One region of the Paenibacillus sp. 2RAB27 genome, then DNA from elsewhere that is predicted to be linked to it. Evidence: riboswitches for the same ligand, from Rfam matches in the RefSeq annotation. Region 1 holds a riboswitch; each other region holds the start of a gene.
The links. Region 1 has a riboswitch for cyclic di-AMP ahead of AB4114_RS23935 (hypothetical protein). Riboswitches for the same ligand answer to the same signal wherever they lie in the genome.
Positions count from the first base shown of each region.

Region 2: it holds a riboswitch for cyclic di-AMP, as region 1 does, so the genes downstream of both, AB4114_RS16395 (APC family permease) here and AB4114_RS23935 (hypothetical protein) in region 1, are expected to answer to the same signal.
Region 3: it holds a riboswitch for cyclic di-AMP, as region 1 does, so the genes downstream of both, AB4114_RS12600 (hypothetical protein) here and AB4114_RS23935 (hypothetical protein) in region 1, are expected to answer to the same signal.
Region 4: it holds a riboswitch for cyclic di-AMP, as region 1 does, so the genes downstream of both, AB4114_RS10720 (stalk domain-containing protein) here and AB4114_RS23935 (hypothetical protein) in region 1, are expected to answer to the same signal.

Region 1 covers NZ_JBFRGR010000020.1:89,187-94,160, forward strand. Annotated here, with positions in the region: gene ectB (diaminobutyrate--2-oxoglutarate transaminase) at 1-49, shown strand, start outside; gene AB4114_RS23920 (ectoine synthase) at 62-448, shown strand; gene thpD (ectoine hydroxylase) at 467-1,378, shown strand; partial or broken gene AB4114_RS23930 (DUF2179 domain-containing protein) at 1,441-1,715, shown strand; cyclic di-AMP (ydaO/yuaA leader) riboswitch at 1,721-1,881, shown strand; gene AB4114_RS23935 (hypothetical protein) at 1,943-2,359, shown strand; gene AB4114_RS23940 (glycine betaine uptake BCCT transporter) at 2,580-4,109, shown strand; gene AB4114_RS23945 (FUSC family protein) at 4,744-4,974, opposite strand, start outside.
Region 2 covers NZ_JBFRGR010000010.1:142,250-147,223, reverse strand. Annotated here, with positions in the region: gene AB4114_RS16400 (YqkE family protein) at 1-185, opposite strand, end outside; gene AB4114_RS16395 (APC family permease) at 231-2,066, opposite strand; cyclic di-AMP (ydaO/yuaA leader) riboswitch at 2,167-2,316, opposite strand; gene AB4114_RS16390 (GNAT family N-acetyltransferase) at 2,615-3,061, opposite strand; gene AB4114_RS16385 (MFS transporter) at 3,216-4,658, shown strand; gene AB4114_RS16380 (MBL fold metallo-hydrolase) at 4,702-4,974, opposite strand, start outside.
Region 3 covers NZ_JBFRGR010000007.1:63,105-68,078, reverse strand. Annotated here, with positions in the region: gene kdpB (potassium-transporting ATPase subunit KdpB) at 1-70, opposite strand, end outside; gene kdpA (potassium-transporting ATPase subunit KdpA) at 108-1,778, opposite strand; gene AB4114_RS12605 (hypothetical protein) at 2,066-2,479, opposite strand; gene AB4114_RS12600 (hypothetical protein) at 2,694-3,155, opposite strand; cyclic di-AMP (ydaO/yuaA leader) riboswitch at 3,274-3,443, opposite strand; gene AB4114_RS12595 (APC family permease) at 4,623-4,974, opposite strand, start outside.
Region 4 covers NZ_JBFRGR010000006.1:23,266-28,239, forward strand. Annotated here, with positions in the region: gene AB4114_RS10705 (ethanolamine ammonia-lyase subunit EutB) at 1-984, shown strand, start outside; gene eutC (ethanolamine ammonia-lyase subunit EutC) at 977-1,669, shown strand; gene AB4114_RS10715 (YjcZ family sporulation protein) at 1,744-1,848, opposite strand; gene AB4114_RS10720 (stalk domain-containing protein) at 2,002-2,793, opposite strand; cyclic di-AMP (ydaO/yuaA leader) riboswitch at 2,798-2,950, opposite strand; gene AB4114_RS10725 (PspA/IM30 family protein) at 3,106-3,768, shown strand; gene liaF (cell wall-active antibiotics response protein LiaF) at 3,900-4,562, shown strand; gene AB4114_RS10735 (sensor histidine kinase) at 4,678-4,974, shown strand, end outside.

The DNA of each region.
Region 1 (4,974 bases):
TATGGAAGAAATTTATACAGAATTAAAGTTGACAAGTAAACAGGCATAGGAGGAGCAGGCAATGATAGTAAGACAACTTGCCGAGAGAGTCGGCACTGAATTCCATGTAGATACAGAAACTTGGTATAGTACACGATTGCTTGTGAAAAGTGACCAGGTAGGCTTCTCTTTGCACGATACGACGATTAAAGCCGGTACTGAAACAGAGATATGGTACAAACATCATGTTGAAGCCGTGTACTGTATTCAAGGAGACGGTGAGATTGAAGTCCTCGAAAGCAAAGAGATTTATCCCATTTCCGAAGGAACCCTCTATGTCTTAAACGGTCATGAGAAACATCTGCTGCGCGGTAGAACGGATATGCGTATGATTTGTGTGTTTAATCCGCCTACAACAGGCCGAGAAGTTCATGATGCTGAAGGGACATACCCGTTAGACCAAATCTAATAAGGAGAGTGGCAATCCATGTTGACATCCAAGGGGCAAATTACGGTGAATCGATCGAGCATGCAAGACAGCTATCCATCAAGAATCTATCAGGAGCCAAAGCTACTGGAGCGGCAGGATCTGGTGGTTTATAACCCTACAATTAATCAGACAGAAATTAGTAAGGAGCAGCTTACATTTTACGAGGAAAATGGTTATTTGTTCTTGGAATCCTTTTTTACCGAGGAGCAGGTTCAATTTTGGAAGCAAGAGCTAGCAAGACTTTGGGAGCAAAGTAAAGAAGTGCAGAAGCCTGAAGTGATCAGAGAACCAGGGAATGATGAAATTAGATCCATATTCGCTGTGCATCGTGATGACGAAGTGTTCAAACAAATGGCTTCGGATCAACGTATACAAGACATCGTTAGTCAAATTTTGGGTAGCCAACCCTATATCCATCAATCCAGAATTAATTTTAAACAAGGATTTACAGGTAAAGAGTTTTATTGGCATTCGGATTTTGAAACTTGGCATGTGGAAGATGGGATGCCGAGAATGCGAGCGCTTAGCTGTTCAATTGCGTTAGAAGATAATCATGCCAATAACGGTCCCCTTATGGTTATACCTGGCTCACATCGTACATTTGTTTCCTGTGTAGGGGAAACGCCGGATGAGAATTATAAATCCTCGCTTCGCCGTCAAGAATATGGGGTTCCTGACCAAGAGAGTCTAAAACAGCTTGCCAAACAAGGCGGTATTGTTGCACCTACGGGTAAAGCTGGCTCCATCCTCCTATTCGATTGTAATTTAATGCACGGTTCAAATAGTAATATTACCCCAGATCCGCGCAGCAATGTTTTCATTGTATATAATAGTGTGCTGAATAAACTCAATGCTCCTTACTCAGGTAAGGGACCTAGACCAGATTATATCGCTGAACGCTTATCATGACATGATGTTTAAGGATCTTCCTAGTGGAGGGTCCTCATCGGTAATCAAAGAGGTGAAGCGGCGTGTTATCCATATTAGGCAGCATTCTAGCGATTCAAATCGTCTATGTTTCTTGTTTCACACTCCGTATGATCCTGACTTTAAAAGGTGAGAAGTATACAGCCGCTGCGATTAGTATGATAGAAGAGAACGATTGGTTTTGGAAGTATTGGCTCGAAGAAAAAATGAAAAGTTTTTGTACGCCTGCATTCGCAACGTAGATTCGAAAGCGTTCATCATTACGCTGGAACCAAAGAGCTTGCATGGTGGCTTTTGGTTGAAAATGATTCGGAAATAAGCAGGCATGAGTAAGCGCTGAGTCTTGCACGAGGCAAGAGCGGGGGAACCAAGTAAGCAGGTGTATGGCAGCATGCACAGTTGGGGTGAATCTCAGATGTATTGAGTAGGGCTATTCTCAGGTCCGAATCCGACAGCTAACTTCGTAAGCGTAATTGTGTAGAGGTAACGAGGAGGAGTGTGGCTTAAAGGCTAATTTTCGTTGCCTCTCAAAGGGGGAAAAGTAAAATGAAAAACAAGGAAGAATCCAATTCATCTGAGTATGTACTGGTCAATGCTCCGAACCGAGCGGGAAAAGATTTCATTCATCTATTACGTTCAAAAGGCATTCAATATTATGCACTCACGAACAATAAGTATGGAAAGAAAAAGCTGGAAGCTATGGGTGTGGATTCGATTATTATGGTTGACACCGAAGATGCCGCGACTTGGGTGCTCCCTGATATCCAAATAAGTAAAGTTTATTTATTTGAAATTAGTTTTAATCTATGCAGCAGGTATATTCAAATTTGTAAAGAGTGGGGCTCTGAGTCGATACACGTTGTAACAAAAGGGGATAAGTCAAGGAGTGCATATAGAGGCCTGGGTGCTAACCAATTTACGTACATAAACACGAACAATGAGGTATCATCTCTTTTGCCTTAAAGGTAGGTCGATACATTTCCTAAGTTGTTTATGGAAACTTGTAGAGTTTAAATAGAAGAGAGTAAAAAGTAAGAGTTCATCAAACCACAACTATGTGTTTAAAGCTGTGGTTTGATGGGCTATATTTTGTTTCGGATCAGATGAAATGGCATATTAATGCATTATATTTCCTAATTAGGTAATGATTAATATAAAATAGTATATAGGGATGGTTATAAAAATGGTTTTGTATATTTCAATTGTTATTATTTTGGCTTTTGTTTTATGGGGAGCTCTTGCCCCTAATAAGCTGGCTGATTCCGCGACTTCACTCTTCGACTTTTCGATTAATAATTTTGGATGGTTTTTCTTAATTTCAACGTTTGGTATCTTACTCTTTGCTTTCTATCTTGCGTTTAGTAAGTACGGAAGGATTAAACTGGGTAAAGATGAAGATGAACCTGAATATTCAACAGCAACTTGGTTCGCTATGTTGTTTAGTGCCGGAATGGGGATTGGGCTTGTTTTTTGGGGGGTGTCTGAGCCATTATCCCATTTTTTATCACCACCTGAGGGAGCTTCTGTAGCATCCATAGAAGCTGCACGACTAGCCATGCGTTATTCCTTTTTCCATTGGGGAGTTCATCCATGGGCAATCTACACCATCATTTCGCTAGCCTTAGCTTACTTTCAATTCCGGAAAGGTAAGAGGGGGCTAATTAGCGCCGTCTTTTCACCCATTCTTGGCAAGATATCAGAGGGATGGGTTGGAGGTGTGATAGATACACTTGCCATCATTGCTACTGTATTTGGTGTTGCCACCTCGCTTGGTTTAGGTGCACTTCAGATTAATGGCGGATTAAATCATATGTTCGGTATTTCAATAAGTCCATTTGTTCAAGTGGTCATTATTGCAGTGGTTACGGTTTTATTCTTGCTCTCGGCCACGACAGGCTTGGACAAAGGGATCCGAATATTGAGCAATACCAATTTAATTATAGCCGTCTTGCTAATGACTTTCGTATTTGTAGTTGGCCCTACCTCCTTCATTCTGGATTTATTTACTTCTACTTTAGGGGGATATTTGCAAAATATTGTGTACATGAGCCTACGAATGACTCCGTTTACACAGGGAACCTGGGTTGGTGTCTGGACGTTATTTTATTGGGCATGGTGGATAGCTTGGGGTCCTTTTGTCGGTACTTTTATTGCACGTGTTTCCAAAGGCAGAACAATCAAGGAGTTTGTATTAGGTGTTCTCTTGATCCCAAGTTTATTTAGCTTCGTTTGGTTTTCTGTATTCGGAGGAACAGGGTTGCACTTAGAGTTGTTTGATCATTATCCGATTGCGGCCGCGGCTGAAAAGGATGTTACATCTGCTTTATTTTTAACACTAGAGCAGCTGCCTATGGGGGGGATTATTGCTTTTATTGCCACCTTATTGATTATTACGTTTTTTGTTACATCTGCTGACTCAGCCACTTTTGTTTTGGGCATGCTCTCAACCAAAGGTAATCCAAACCCGTCGAATAAAGTGAAAATTGTGTGGGGAGTTCTTCAGTCATCTATTGCTATAGTTCTTCTAATTAGCGGTGGCTTAAGTGGTTTACAGACAGCATCCATTGTAGCAGCGCTTCCATTTGCGATCATCATTATCGGGATGTGTGTTTCCTTAATCGTTTCCCTAAGGCAGGAGGAAAGGACGATGAGAAGTAGAGAACAGAGTCGTATGAAGAAAATTGACGAGCTATTAATGGGAAGAGAGTCATAACGGAATATGTATGCTTATGTATGCTTATGTATGCTTATGTATGCTTGCATAAATGAGACAACAGTCCATGCAATATTCCACCCTTGACCATATAGAACTTTTTGGAATAGAACACATTTATGATTCAAGTGAATAGCCTATAATAAAAAGTTCGTAGTTGTTAGGCGGCTAAATAGAAGGGAGTGGTTATTATGATTAATATAAATTTCATGAAGACAACCGCTACGATGCCATGGTGAAATCATTTGTTAACGGGTATATCAATATCAATCACGTTTCTAGAGATTCAAATGTTAATATTGGTGATGCCTCCTGTATCTTTATCGAAAGTAATACCATAATCCATGCGCATTCTACCCCTTTTTTACAAGGCGATTGGTCGGGCTTACTTACTAGTAAACAGAATTGTAAAATACGAATGCAAATAAAAAAGCTCTAAAGCACTATACCTCCAAAGATTGCCATCCTATTGGCCCCCTGGCCAGTTGTTGGCAATCTTTTTCAGAATCTGGGCAATCCCTGTCATTAATGCTATTCTTGATCTTGATTTCTCGCCTCTAAATCGACAATAGCTAAGGATTACAGAGAGGTAATCCAAGTTACTAATTTTCGGTTGCTTTACAGTAATGAACATTTAAAGTTTGTTGATCTCATTTAAGCTCCTGACAAGATCTAGCGTATCTTGATAGAATACGATGTTAAATGGAGGTGAATTTATTTGTTCAGGAAGGCAAATATGTAGAAAAATTGGTTTGACATACATATTAAAGGGTTCTATAGCCATTTCTCCCCTAATGGCTTCCAATGTTTCGGCTTGATGATGGAAAAATTCCCCTATTTCTTTCAATTGTTTAGAACAATTTTT
Region 2 (4,974 bases), on a different contig from region 1:
GCCTTGCGAGCAGCCTCTACCCTGGCTCTCTCTGCATCCTTCTTCGCTTGCTCTTCCGCTTTCATCGCGTCAGCCTGGGCTTTGAGCCCTTCCAGTATTTCCGGACGCAGCAGATCCTTCAGCGTTGCAGGTTTATCTTGCACGCTAGCCGCAGCTGGCGTAATCTTTGCTTTCTTTTTCACCATAATAAGGTCACCTCGTCTACAAGTTCTCCCTATTATTGTACACTTCTATTGATGTAAATGATACGGCACTGTTGCAACAACGATATCCTTATCGGCTTGAAGCTTCGAACGAATCCGCGCCGCAGATTGATTATGGAGCAGACGGTGCCACCATTTCTTCGGCATGAATTGCGGGAGAATAACCATGATCGACTGCTTCTCCGACATATGAGTGTCGATGCGATCAATGAATTCAGCCAGCGGCTTCAGAATCGTTCTGTAGCGTGATTTGAACACTACGAGTCGAACACCTGGATCCCAGATCTGCCACTTCTCCTGCATCGATTCTTCGTCCTCATCCGAGAAGGAGACATAGAACGCGATGACGTTAGGCGAGAGCGATTTGGCATAGTTCAGGGTCTGCTCTACCGCTTTGTGAATCCCAGCCACAGGCACGATAATGACCGGCTCTTTGGTACATACACGGTCTTGTGTGATATCGATCCGCAACTGTTTGGCTACGTCGTCGTAATGGTGACTAATTTTCGTAATGAGCCAGAGGAGGATCGGTGTAATGATAATGACAATCCAAGCACCCTCGCTGAATTTGGTAACGGAGAAAATGATAAGAACTACTAGGGAGACGATACCGCCCAGCCCGTTGATGATCAGCTTCCCAATCCAGCCAGATACGCGCTCTTTGAGCCATTTCCGAACCAACCCCGTCTGAGCAAGTGTAAAAGATAAAAACACGCCAATCGCATAAAGCGGAATAAGTGCATCGGTTTTACCTTTAAAGCCAATCAATAGCAGGCTGGCTAATACGCCTAGCGTAATAATGCCATAGTGATACGAAAGCCGATCCCCACGGAAGGAGAACATGCGCGGGAAGTTTTTGTCTTGGGCCATGATGGACGCCAAGATCGGGAAGCCATTGAAGCTTGTATTCGCAGCGAGCACCAAGATGAGCATGGTCGCGATTTGCGTCGCGTAGTACATAACGCCTCGGCCAAAGGCCTGCTCCGTCACCATCGAAAGAACCGATGTATGACCGTTATGATCCGGTGCCACCCCATACCCTAAGGCAATCAGTGTTACACCACCGAACACGATGGCCAACAAGCCGCCTAGAGAGAGGAGTGTTCGTTTGGCATTATTGACAGATGGCGTTCTAAAATGCGGTACGGCATCAGAGATCGCTTCGATCCCCGTTACAGCTGAACAACCGGACGAGAACGCTTTGAGAAGTACGAATAGGGTTAATGAGTTCGTCGCTGAGCTTGGTGCGAATTCGATCGCATGCGTATTCATAGATCCTGTCAGTAAATCGAAAATACCTTTACCCACTAACAACAAGATACAAAGAATAAAAAAGTACGTTGGAATCGCGAATACCGTTCCTGATTCGGAAGTACCTCGCAAGTTCAGCCAGACCATAATCCAAACCAGTAAGATGGTCAGCGGAACAATGTACGGTACAGCCGATGGAAATGCCGAGGTAATTGCCTGGACACCAGCCGATATCGAAACGGCTACGGTTAAGGTATAGTCGATTAGCAGAGAGACACCGGTAAGACGTCCCCACACCATGCCTAAATTTTCTTTCGTCACCATATAGGCGCCGCCGCCCATCGGGTACGCTTCGATCACCTGTCTATAGCTCAACACGAGCAGTAGAATCAAAGCAATAATCGAAACCGCAATCGGCAACGAGAAGGCAAAAGCTGCAACCCCCACTGTCGCGAGCTCTAACAGAATTTGCTCCGTCCCATACGATACGGATGATAAGGCATCTGACGACAAGATAGGGAGGGCTTTCCAGACAGGCATTTTCTCCGACTCAATCTCACTCGACTTTAGCGGCTTACCGAACACAATTTTTTTCAATGAATCACTTGTCATTTCGCCGTTGTTCCTCCAATTAAAGCCATATCAATACTATATTTTTGAAAAATGGACGCAAAAAAACACAAGGATCGACCTTGTGTTTTGAACACACGTTCTCCTTTCTCACGTTCGCTTACGAGGTTAGCTGCCGGGTTCGGGCCGCGAGAAATCTGCCCTAAAAGGTACTGAATCCGTACCGTTATTCACCCCATGTTACTCGTGGTTCCCCCGCTTTTCTTAAAAGAAAATTAAGCGAAATATTCAACTGTTCATGTACGTGTTGAATACTACTCTCTTCTACCAACATAGTAAAGGAGGGAAAAAACGTAAAAAGCACTCTCCGACCTCACGTTTCACCCGATAATTCGCTTACAATTACCTGATTCGTTGATTATCTTCCATTCTCGTAGCTAATCAGGGTATTTTGACTAAACAACAAGTTTGCAATCCATCAAAGTTGCTAGTTCGTGCGAATATTACGTTGGATGATGAGGTTTTTCACTTTAGGGCACTACCATTGTAGCGTGGTTGACTGAAACCGAGTTATTTAACAACCGCTTCCTTTAAATAATCGTGTAGTTGACCCAATCCACGCGAGTTCCGCCCATTTTGTCAAAAAACTGTTGTGCACGATGATTGTCTGGCGCGGTGATCCATGACATGTAGGCATAGCCGTTTTCCTTGGAGTAGGTTTGGCACTTCTGGAACAAGTCTTCTTCTGCAGCGGTCCCCCGGTAAGACTCGAGAAGGAAGAGGTCATTCATGATCGTAATGGGATTTGCCTTCATCGTACTACAAGAAAAATACAAGGTCGCAAAGCCGACGAGTTCTCCCTCTTGGTCGACAACAAACTGTATACCGCCTTGTTCCTGAAGCAAGTTTCTAATCAGTCGATGAATAGAAGTTATCAGCGGCTGTGGCTTCTTATAAAAGCCTACAATATAGGCACACATCAACTCTGTTAATGCCTCCAAATCTTCAAGTTCCACTTTTCTTATCACGTGTCCCATTGTATTCCTCCATGTGTTTTATGAATAATAATACAATTATATGTATAAACATTCAACAATTTACTAATTTAATACAAGCCAATTCATTGACACACCCTACCCGCCATGATAAACTGTCACAAAATATATTATAGTTTAGATCGGAAGGTGTACCATGTCAGACAACGCAACCTCTTCAGCTCAAGGAACAACACACGCTCAACCTGAGATGCCTGGCCGCTTACGAGAAACGCCTGTCTCCTGGTTGCTCTGTTTTACAATTGTACTTGTTATCATGAACACGATGATGTTCAATCTGGCACTGCCCAAAATTTCCGTACAATTCGAGCTCAGTCCTTCAACGGCATCGTGGATTGTTACGGGGTATTCAATCATTTTCGCCATCGCATCGATCACCTACAGCCGCTTGTCCGACTTCGTGCCTATTCGCAGGCTCTACGTCATTGCCCTGCTCTCGCTAGGCGGCGCCTCCATTCTAGGGTTGTTCACGGACAGCTTCGGACTGTTGCTATTTACGCGGTTGATTCAAGCATCCGGCGCAGGTGCGATCCCTTCGCTTGGTATCGTACTCGTAACCCGCTACATTCCGTTGTCTCGTAGAGGCAGAGCCATGTCGCTCATCCTTTCCGCGGCTTCTCTTGGCTTGGGACTAGGTCCCGTCGCAGGGGGATCCATCGTTCAGTATTTGGGCTGGCATTTCCTGTTCGTCATTACAGCGGTAACGCTGCTGCTAATTCCTATCTTTCTCATCCTGCTGCCAAAAGAAAAACCAGAAAGCGGCTCGTTCGATTTCATCGGAGCTCTGCTCCTCGGGATTGGGACGACGGGGTTGCTGCTCTTCCTTACGTCTAAGAGTCTGATCGCACTCCTAGCAGGCGTCATCGCGATTGTCCTATTCACTCTGCGCATTCGCCGAGCCTCACAACCGTTCGTGCTGCCTGCCCTATTCGGCGACAGACCCTATATGGCGCTCAGCGCAATCGGCGTGTTTTCCTATATGATCAGCTTTGGCTTCTTGTTCCTTGCGCCACAGATGCTTGCGCGGGTTTTCGGCTTAGCTCCGCTTACTTCGGGACTATTGCTCTTCCCTGGCGCTTTGTTGGCTATGCTCGTCTCCAATCGCGTGGGTCGCATCATTGACCGCTATGGGAATACGGCGTTACTCCGCTACGTACCATGGTTGATGCTAGTTTCAACCGTAGGGCTTGCCCTGACTGCAAGCTATTCCTCTTACTGGATTGCTGCACTCTACATCCTGGTCAGCATCAGCTTTACGACACTTTCCAGTGCTGTATCCAATGAGCTCTCCCGGCAATTGACCACAGATCGCATCGGCTCGGGCATGGGCTTGTTCCAATTGTTGCAATTTTTCAGCGGCGCGTTCGCCGTTGCGCTCTCGGGAAGCGCACTGGTCTGGCAAAAAGCCCTGCCGCTCGAACGTGCTTTTGACAACCTCATCTGGGGGATGGCGGTGGTTGCGCTTATAACGATAGGAAGCTCGATTCTATACAGAAGCTATGCAAAAAAGAGGCTTACGGGACTCGTCACAACGGATTCGGTAGGAAGCCCAGTTGTGGCTGCAACCGCAACTGAATAAAAGCATAAACGCGCACCGATACGTTATCGGTGCGCGTTTTTAATCATATGACCATGCCATCCCATGCGACCGTAATCGGACATGGGAATTGCTGTTCCTGAATCCAGCCTACTAGATCTGCATGTGTAGAGGTAAAGTGGTTAATATGGGTAAGATAAATGCGAGAGTTAGCATGTAAAGTCCCTTGCTCTAACAGTTTGCGAAATAATTCCATACAGCTAAAGGCGTCCAAATGGCCGTTTGGATGGAGGCCCCTACCACTAGTTAGCCCAAAAGTGCATTCACTAATCAACACATCAAGGGAAACATTTTCAAG
Region 3 (4,974 bases), on a different contig from region 1:
TTAATTTTTTGAACGAATCAACAATTGCTTGATTCATAATGTCTTTAGTTAATGTTTTTTTACGTTCCACAGTCCAATCAATCCTCCATCTCTATTACGTCTACCTTTTAACGCGCCGCCAAATGTTCAGCAATCGGCCCCAATGCCAGCGCCGGGAAGAACGTTAGAGCACCAATAACTAGAATAATCATAATCATAATTCCCATAAATAAAGGCGTATTCGTCCGCAGTGTCCCCGTCGTAACAGGAACAACTCGCTTCGTTGCAAGCGAACCCGCAATGGCTAGCATCGCTATGATTGAAATGTAACGGCCAAACAACATGACCATACCAATACCCAAGTTGTAGAAGTTTGTATTAGCCGTCAAACCACCAAAGGCAGATCCATTATTAGCTGCACCTGACGTGAAGGCATACAGCACTTCAGAGAGACCATGCGTGCCCTGATTGGCAATGGAATGAATAGATTCAGGACGAATCAGCGCCCAAGCTGTCGGTGCGAGAATGATAAGCGGATGGATAAGAATCGCGATGGCCGCTAGCTTAATCTCCTTGCCTTCAATCTTTTTACCTAGAAACTCTGGCGTACGCCCTACCATTAACCCGCAGATAAACACGGATAAAATCAAGTAAAGTAAACCATTTAATAAGCCTACACCTTTACCTCCGAACACATTGTTCAACATCATTTCTGCAAAAGGTACAATGCTTCCAAGTGGTGTAAGTGACTCATGCATATTATTGACACTGCCTGTTGTTGCTGCCGTGGTCACTGCTGTAAATAAAGCTGATTCGGACGGTCCGAATCGGACTTCCTTGCCTTCCATATTGCTATGGACACCCATCGCATCAATTGCCGTAATTCCTTTATATTCGGCGTAAAAAACCGTGGATAACATCACGATGAAGATGATCCCCATAGCAGCAAAGATCGTCCAACCTTGCTTTTTGTTCTTGATCATGAGTCCGAATGCATACACCAGCGATGTAGGCAGGAGCATCATACAAATAATGTGGATTAAATTCGAGACAGGCGTTGGATTTTCAAATGGATGCGCGGCGTTCGTACCGAACCACCCACCACCGTTGGTACCGATGTGTTTAATCGATTCCAGAGAAGCAACTAAACCACGGGTAATGGTTTGCCCAGCACCTTCAATGGTTGTAGCTTGTACGGCACCTAGTAGGGTTTGTGGAACACCTTGAAACACTAAAACCAAAGCAACAATAAAACTTAGTGGTAGAAATACACGTGTGATCGCTCTTGTTATATCGACATAGAAATTCCCAAGATTATCTTGACGGCCAACTAAGCCGCGTGTAAATGCAACGGCAATAGCAAATCCTGTTGCCGCGGATGTGAACATTGGGAATGTAATACCCACCATTTGTGACAAATACGAAAGTGTATTCTCACCGCTGTAAGCTTGCCAGTTCGTATTCGTAATGAATGAAACGGCTGTATTGAAAGCAAGTGCCGGAGGCATATTACCTATATCATCAGGGTTAAGCGGTAAGTATTTCTGAAGCCGAAATACAGCATACATAAGTAGCATCATGACAAAGTTAACTAACAGAACAGCTCCTACATACTTTTTCCAACCCATGGCTTCGTCTTCTTTAACGCCCATAATCCGATAAGATACACGCTCGAACGGACCAAAAACACGATCAAGGCCACTCTTTTCATAGCCGAACACTTTGACCAAGTAACTGCCCACTGGCTTTACCAAAAGCATGATAATCCCTAGTGTGACGACTACTTGTAACAATCCCATACCCATAGTAGGTTCTCCCCCTGCTTACATAAGTTCATATTCTACAATTAAAATTTCTCTGGCTTTACTAGAACAAAACCGAGATAACCCATAATGGCACACCCAATGAGTCCAATAACAATCATATGATTGCCTCCTATTTTCTTGAAATACGACTTCGAAAGTTTAAGCTCAAGCCTTTTCACAATATTTAGCAAATCCCCAAAACCCTAGAAAGGTTATCGCAAATAATAAAATCATCGTTACATCGTTGTACACGGACACACCTCCTTCAAATCAAACAGAGCCTATATTTTGTTTGCTTTTAGAGATGATAGTAAAAACTTGACGTCACCATTTTTAGAATAAATGACATAATCAGCACCAAGACCTTTATAAATCAATCGTGGATTTACGCTCTGCGTGATGACATACATGGATTTGGAGGTCCCACTACGGCATATCTGGATATACCTGCAACTTAGAGGTAAGCTTTCCTCGAACAGAACGATATGCCCTATCGGATAGTCAGGAATGATGGACGCGCCTGGATCCATCGTATCCACTTGGATAATTTGCTTCACTCCTTGACTCTCTAACTTGACTCTCTCCATCTTGTTGTTCGTCAATGCAACAAAAGGAAGGCCAACCAGTTTTGTTTGTTTCATAAAGGCCTCGCCCGCCTTGGTTGGCGCAGCTATCAACAAAAAATCACTTTGCATGCACACCGTCCTCCTTGCCTGAATCATTGTAACGCCGTTKCGTATAAAAAGGGGGTAAAGAAACTGTTGTGTTCGTATAAAAAAAACATAAAAATTTGCTTATTTTCGATTGCTCGATCCAGATACCGGCCAATCCTAATTAAGACAAAGAGCACCTCTACCACTCGAATCCCGAGTGGTAGAGGTGCTCTTTCATTACTATCAAACGTCACTCTTAGAAAGAGATATACGCCCCAGAATGCTCAAATAAATAAGTGCGATTAGATAAAAAAATTAGTTCTTGCTCACTTGCAGTTGATAAATTCTCTAGCTTTTCAGATAAATTCGTTAGTGCAGATGCCATTAAATGAGATCGTATTTCTCCCCATGCCTCTTGTTTCTGATGAACGTACTGCAAACCATCCTTAAGGGTTAGACCTTTGAGCTTCTGGAATACTGACGCCCATTGAACAAAATCCCCTTTCAGGTTGCCGCATGGAATCACGAATTGCCCTAATCCACATGTTCCGAGATTCGTTGAAATCGTCAGTAAACCGCAATGACAATCCGTGCCATGCCCAGGTAGCAGCTTATCTGATAGCTCACAATCGAATTGAAAACATTCAATGCGGGTAATCTTGCATTCCTTCGTACATACATCTGATTCTCTTACTAGAGTCAGGGGTTCAGGATACATAATAGATTCACTCTCCTCCATTTGTGAACAACAAAAAGAAGCCAAAGAGCAGAGAATCTCTACTCTCGAGCTTCGGAACAGCGTGAATACACGAACTGTGGAAGGCACGAAAAGAAGGCGGTTCTCTCCCAATACGCTTACGAGGTTAGCTGTCGGATTCGGGCTTGGAAGTGCCCTACCTTAGCAAGCTGCGCTTGCATTAGATTCACCCCGAGAAACCGATGCTGTATCCAATCGGCTTCTATTGGTTCCCCCGTTTCCCTTACAGGAACTCAGCGTTTTGCTTAACATGATCTGTTGTTGAACCGAATGTTACGCCGATTGATCATGAATGTAAAATGTTCTGGAGATTCTTATTTCGCAATCTGTGGCATCTGGCGTTTATGAAAGCGCAACTAATGATAAATTGCATGCATTTTCAATAGAAATGCTTCAGCTTACTCCCTTTTTTGCCACTTTTCAGGAAGGGTCCATTAGCTCAATGACGATGAGAAAACGAAAAGGAACTTCATTTTTATTGTATTTTTATACGTTTGCTATTCATTCTTTATCCCCTTTTTATATGGCTCAAACATACAATTATGTCATATATTCAGTCACTACTGACTTCTGAGTTTACGTCAAAAAGGAGAACTGCCATGACTTCCTCCCCCCGATATTATTTAGGGATACTACCTCATTTGTTGAATCCGGTTGATTTAGATTACGAATGGTTCGGTGTCTTATGGCTAGAAGCAGAGAATTCGCTTTCCTATTATTGTTGGGTACTGGTTTACTAAAGAAGAGTCCGAGATTACTCACAACGCTATCCAAACCGGTTTTTCAAAATGGACCCCAACATCCGATTATCCGATTGTTATGAGAATGTATGAGTCGATAAGAAACAAGCAAAAAAAACAGGATTGGGAGACGCGGACTCGATTATCGATCCGTACGATTTTTAATTCACCGTGGAAAGAAGTTTCCTCAGGATTGTATATTATCAAGTCACGGGACACATACCCCTTGCATGCTTCAGCCATATACTTAAGAAAAAATTCTTTGTTTGGTTGGAACATGCTGCCGTATGTGAAACAGAGGGAGAGCTTCATGCGTTCATGAAGCGGGTGAGTGAAGAGCATCAGATGGAAACATTGATGAAAAAGGGCAGCCCTACTGTGAAGTAAGGACTGCCTTTTTCGTTTCATCTTCAGCATTAGTCCGATTCTACCGAATTAAACCGAGTATTCCTGCTGAAAAATGGTAAATAGTCCGATTCTGCCGAACTAATTCGCCTGTTTCCCTGTGTGAGGGGTGTTTGGGGCGATTTACTTCGGCGATTTCGGACTAATGTAGATTTTTTGCCAGCGGTAGAGAGATTAGTCCGATATTTTCGGACTAGTGGTGCTCAGGGTGGAATCCAGGCAGTGTAAGTCGAAATAATCGACTTACACGCCTTCCGGGGCGCCCTCCTACCCAGCACCCGCGCTACTTTTTCAAATGATACGGCACGGTCGTTACAACCAAGTTCCGCTTATACAGCAGGAACGCCCTTATCAGCAAGCTGGATTGATTGTGCAAAATGTTATGCCAATTCTTCTTGGGAATAAACTGCGGGATGATCACGGTTACCCGGAAATTCGATTCCGAGGCCTTATGTTCCACGGTATCAATGAATTTGGTCAGCGGGTGGACAATGCTTCGATAATGGGAATGCAGCGTGACTAAGCGCACATCGGGTTGCCACTTCTGCCACTTCTCCTCGAACTTTTTCTCATCGTCCCGTTCAAAGGCCACATACACCGCAATAATTTGATCGGGTGACAGCGACTTGGCATAG
Region 4 (4,974 bases), on a different contig from region 1:
CTCATTCAAGCAGCTTCGCGTATTGAAGTGCGGACAAGGTGTAATACGGAGATCGGGCATCGAGGTACATTGAGCAGCCGAGCACAGCCCAATCATCCGACCGATTCCTTGGAAGGGATGAAAGCTTCGCTATACGAGGCACTGAGCTATGGGATTGGGGATGCGGTTATTGGGATCAATCCCGTAACGGACCATCCACAGACGACCAAAGCGCTGCTAGAAGCGGCGAAGGAAGTCATGGAGACGTGGCGTATCCCGACGCAGAACTGTGTCTTAGCTCATGTGACGACACAGATGGAAGCGATCAAGCAGGGGGCCAGGGCTGATCTTATATTCCAGAGCTTGGCCGGTACGGAGAAAGGCAATCGCGCGTTTGGCATTCATAAGGCGCTTCTGGATGAAGCGGATGCCTTGATTCATAGAATGGGCAGTGCGGCGGGGCCGAATCGGTGGTATTTTGAAACGGGGCAGGGTTCGGAGCTATCTTCGGAAGCGCATCATGGCATAGACCAAGTGACGTTGGAAGCGAGATGCTACGGATTAGCTAGAATCTACAAGCCTTTTTTGGTTAATACGGTGGTAGGTTTTATCGGTCCAGAGTATTTGTACAATAGCAAGCAAGTTATACGTGCAGGCCTTGAGGATCATTTTATGGGCAAAATGCATGGTCTCCCGATGGGGGTTGATGTGTGCTATACCAATCATATGAATGCTGATCAAAATGATATGGATTCCTTAGCGGTCATGCTGGCTTCTGCTCATGTGAACTTCCTGATTGGCGTACCTATGGCGGATGACTGCATGCTCAATTACCAATCACTCAGCTACCACGATATTGCGACTTTACGCGAGTTGTTTGGGCGCGCGCCAGCACCAGAATTTCGAGATTGGCTGCAAGACATAGGCCTATGGTTGAACGGTACGCTAAGTCCGCTAGCAGGTGATTCTAGGCTATTCTGGCGAGGAGGTGGAAAGCGTGGATGAATTCGCTCGGATGAAAGCACTAACTCCGGCACGCATTGGCGTTTCTAGATCAGGTACACGTCCATTAACGAGTGAGTTACTGACTTTTCGATGGGATCATGCTAGCAGCGTGGATGCTGTGCACAATGAGGTGAGTTCTGCTCTCTTAGCAGAAATGAGGTGGCTCATCGTCGATTCTTGTGCAGAAACGAAGAATATGTATTTGAAGCGTCCTCATCTAGGGAGAGTATTGAAGCCCGAAAGCAAACAGGAGCTATTAGCGAAATGTCAGCTTAGGCCACAAGTGCAAATCGTAGTATCCGATGGGTTAAGTGCAAATAGCATCGAAGCGAATATGCGTGACCTGTATCCTGCCTTGCTGGATTCCTTGCGATTGCGAGGCTTAACAGCGGGAACGACAATCTATGTGAATCGCGGACGGGTAGGCTGTATGGATGCCATCGGAGATTTGTTAAATCCGGAATGTCTTGTGCTGCTTATCGGTGAGAGACCCGGTCTTGTGACTGCTGAGTCGTTAAGTGCGTACATGTGTTATAAGCCAAGAACGGGGGGAACGGATTCGGATCGGATGGTTATTTCGAACATTCATCGCGGTGGAACACCTGCCATGGAAGCGGGGGCGTATATTGGGGGAATGCTGGAAGAAATCTTGAAGCAGCGAACGAGTGGCATCGAATTCAAATGAAAAAGCCCGGCTGCTGAAGCCTCGTAATGAGAAGCTTCAGCAGCTGGGTTTATTTTCGCAGGCGGAAGATGGTCCTAGTAGAAAGTAGCAAGAATGATGACCAACAGTACATAAAGTACAAGAACTAAACCTGCGGAACTTCCGTATCCTGGCGTTCCACAACCAACTGCAGCTGACATAGTATCCCCTCCGGTTTTGAATGTGGGTTAAACACTATATAACATATGTGGGTGGGAACCCTGTTGATTGGACATATGCCCTTATTGAGTGGAACATTCAACTACAAAAAGAGCTGCCCTTGTATGACTCTTAGGGCAGCTCTCTCCATGCATTTAATTGGGAATTTGATACACTTTAATCTTCTGGAAGCCAAAGCTTTGTAATGATTTCCTTGAGCCTGGAATAAAGATGTCCATGCGATTTCCTTTAATGGATCCGCCCGTATCTGTTGCGTAGACGTACATGCCGCCTTTAGGAAGCCCGCTAAACGAATAGCCTTCAATATAAAGCTTCGTGCCAAGTGGAATGACGGAAGGATCAACAGCAACTGTGCCAATTGCTAGTGGGTTGCCCATGTAATCAATGGCTCCATACCCGCCATTTTCAGAAGGATCTGCCGAATAAGCTGTAGATTCGAATACTTGATAATCAGGTGCATGTTGCTCTCCATCTTTACTTAAGATAGCTAGATTACTGCTTGCATCCCACTGTACAGGTACGCCTGCGGTTGTGGAAAGGAAGCGAAGAGGTACATATACACGTCCATTTTGATACTGAGAAGCTCCGTCTAAGATGACCGTTGCATCATCAACGTTAGCTTCTTTTTGCCCTGAAACCAAGGTAATCGTATGATTGTCGTTATTTAGTGTTACCTTAATCTGATTGCCATCTTTCTGCCAGTTGACCGTATATCCGAGCTTCTCCGTTACAAATCGAAGCGGGACTTGGGTGGTGTGGTTGCCATCCAGAAATGGCTGTGCATCAGGAAAATGGATCAGTTCATCATTGACTTGCACTTTCACGGCCATTTCAGCTGCTTGAGCTGTAAATGGGGAAAGAAAGCCTCCAGCCAATACTGCTAGTGAGGCAGCTAGGCTAGTTAACCCTTTGGTAAGCTTATTCAATTGGTAATCCTCCTTCTTGAGCCTTCGAGGTTAGTTGACGGGTTCGGGAAGAAGGTTCTCCCTAGTCTGCTCCAAGCTGAAGCAAATATTCACCCCAAGTATTTCGTCCCCCGTACCAGTGCCTGCATATATGCACTAGACTCGGCTTCAAATATTTTAGCATCACTGGCATGCTTGGGCAACGACCAAAATATGGTTATGCCCATTTATACTAGACTTAGGTCTAGGTTCAAAAACAGTCGATAGTCGGTTTTAGAACCTCAGAAATTGAGCTACCATAAGAGTATGATGATGGATGAGGGGCGATTGTACATGAATAATAATAAGAATCGGGAAATGGATCCTACTAATATATTTGACCGTATTGGCAAAATGGCTGAAACCGTCTGGCACGAGACGATCGGCAAAACGAATCCAGCCACTTCTGACGACGGTAGCCAGATCGCACAGCTTGAGGAACGCTATGAGGAAGCGCTGCAAGCAACGATTGCCTTGCGCAGTAACATCGCGCGAGCGGAAGAGATGGCGAAGCTGCGCGGTGAGCAGGCCGAGCTTGCGATGCGCGCTGGCGAAGAAGATCTAGCGCGGCTTGCCCTGCAAGAGAAGCTGAACGAGGAAGCCGCGAGCGAGCACTACCGCGCGCAGTACGCGAGCAGCCAGGACTTGTGCCTGGCGCTCGCAGAGGAACTGCGCGGGCTGCGTGCGGGACACGCAGCCGAGGATGAGCAGCCGCGCGGCGGGCTGCACGGCAAAGAGGCTCGCGACACATGGCGCGAGCTGGAGGTCACCGGCCGCGAGCTCGGCCGGGAGGCGTTGCAGGGGCTACGCGTAGCGGGCCGCCTGTCGAAGGAGACGCTGAAGGAAGCCGGTGGCAACCTTCAACACGAACTGCGCGCGCTGCGCAGCAAGCTGCAGCATGAGTGGCAGCAGGAGCAGCGTTCTCGCGGTGAGCGAGACCCGCACGACAGCAAATAGTCATGGACGGTGACCTCCACGAAAGCAAAGCCTTGATCTATAAGGATTTGCATCTTGGAGGTCGTCCATTCTTATGGTATGCTAGGAATCGTATGAACGAAAGAGAAATGGCAGCCAGAGGAGGTGCATCGATGGGAGAGGAAACGAAAAATAACCGCAGCCGGAATACAGCGCTTTTGCTGATTGGAGCCGGTATTTTTTTGCTTCTGGAACATACCATAGGCTTTTTTCCCGTTATGGCCGTAATCCTTATTTTGCTGGGCATTCATCGTGTTCGTTCACGCAAAGAGCGCAAGGGCTATGTGCTGATGGGGATTGGTGCCGTCATATTATTCGGTGATCATCTTACCATTGTCATTTCGGTTGTGTTGATTTCATTAGGTTTATTTTTCATTCGATCCAAGCAGATTCATAAAGATGATACGTATACCCAAAAGCAGAAGATTGTTGATAGCCTTCGCCTAGGCCGAGAACCATGGATTCAACGGAATTCCTCGACGTGGTACTTGGTGGGAGAAACGTATATGGATCTTTCCATGGCAATTCTCGAGCAAAAAGAAACGACAGTTATCCTACAAGGTGTTGTAGGAGATATTGATATAAAGGTGCCTGACGATATCGGCGTTTCCGTCACAGCTTCCGTCATGCTGGGTCAGCTTCAAATCGCGGAAGAAAAAGAGTCAGGTGTGATGAACAAAGTCGTTTGGCAATCGCAGAATTATGGGCATTGTGACCATCGGGTGAAACTCATACTTTCTTTCATCGTAGGAGATATAAAGGTCAAAGTATTGTAACTTTCTTTAAATAGTAGAAAATATAGTCTCATATATACATGGGCTATATTTTAGATAAACGAGACCGTTTTTAGAGGACGGTGTAGTCGTTTATTTCAAGGGGGTACTTCACCAAGTGGACGGCTACAAACGACGATTAACGAACATGATCTGGCGCAGCATGGGGGAAGCCATCCTATTTAGCTTCGCCGTTTTCGGAGCTATGCTGTATTTTCTGAATTCAAGTCATTTGATTGAGCCCTTTACCAGTTGGCAGCAGGGAGTCAAGTTCTCGTTCATGGCTTTGTTGATTCTGGGTGTAATTGGGGCGGTATTCGGTTACTGGAACAGTTCTAAGGTGACACGCAGACTTGAGCCCATGATGGAGACGATGATTTTATTAGAAAAAGGGACATTTGCCCGAGAAGGCTTT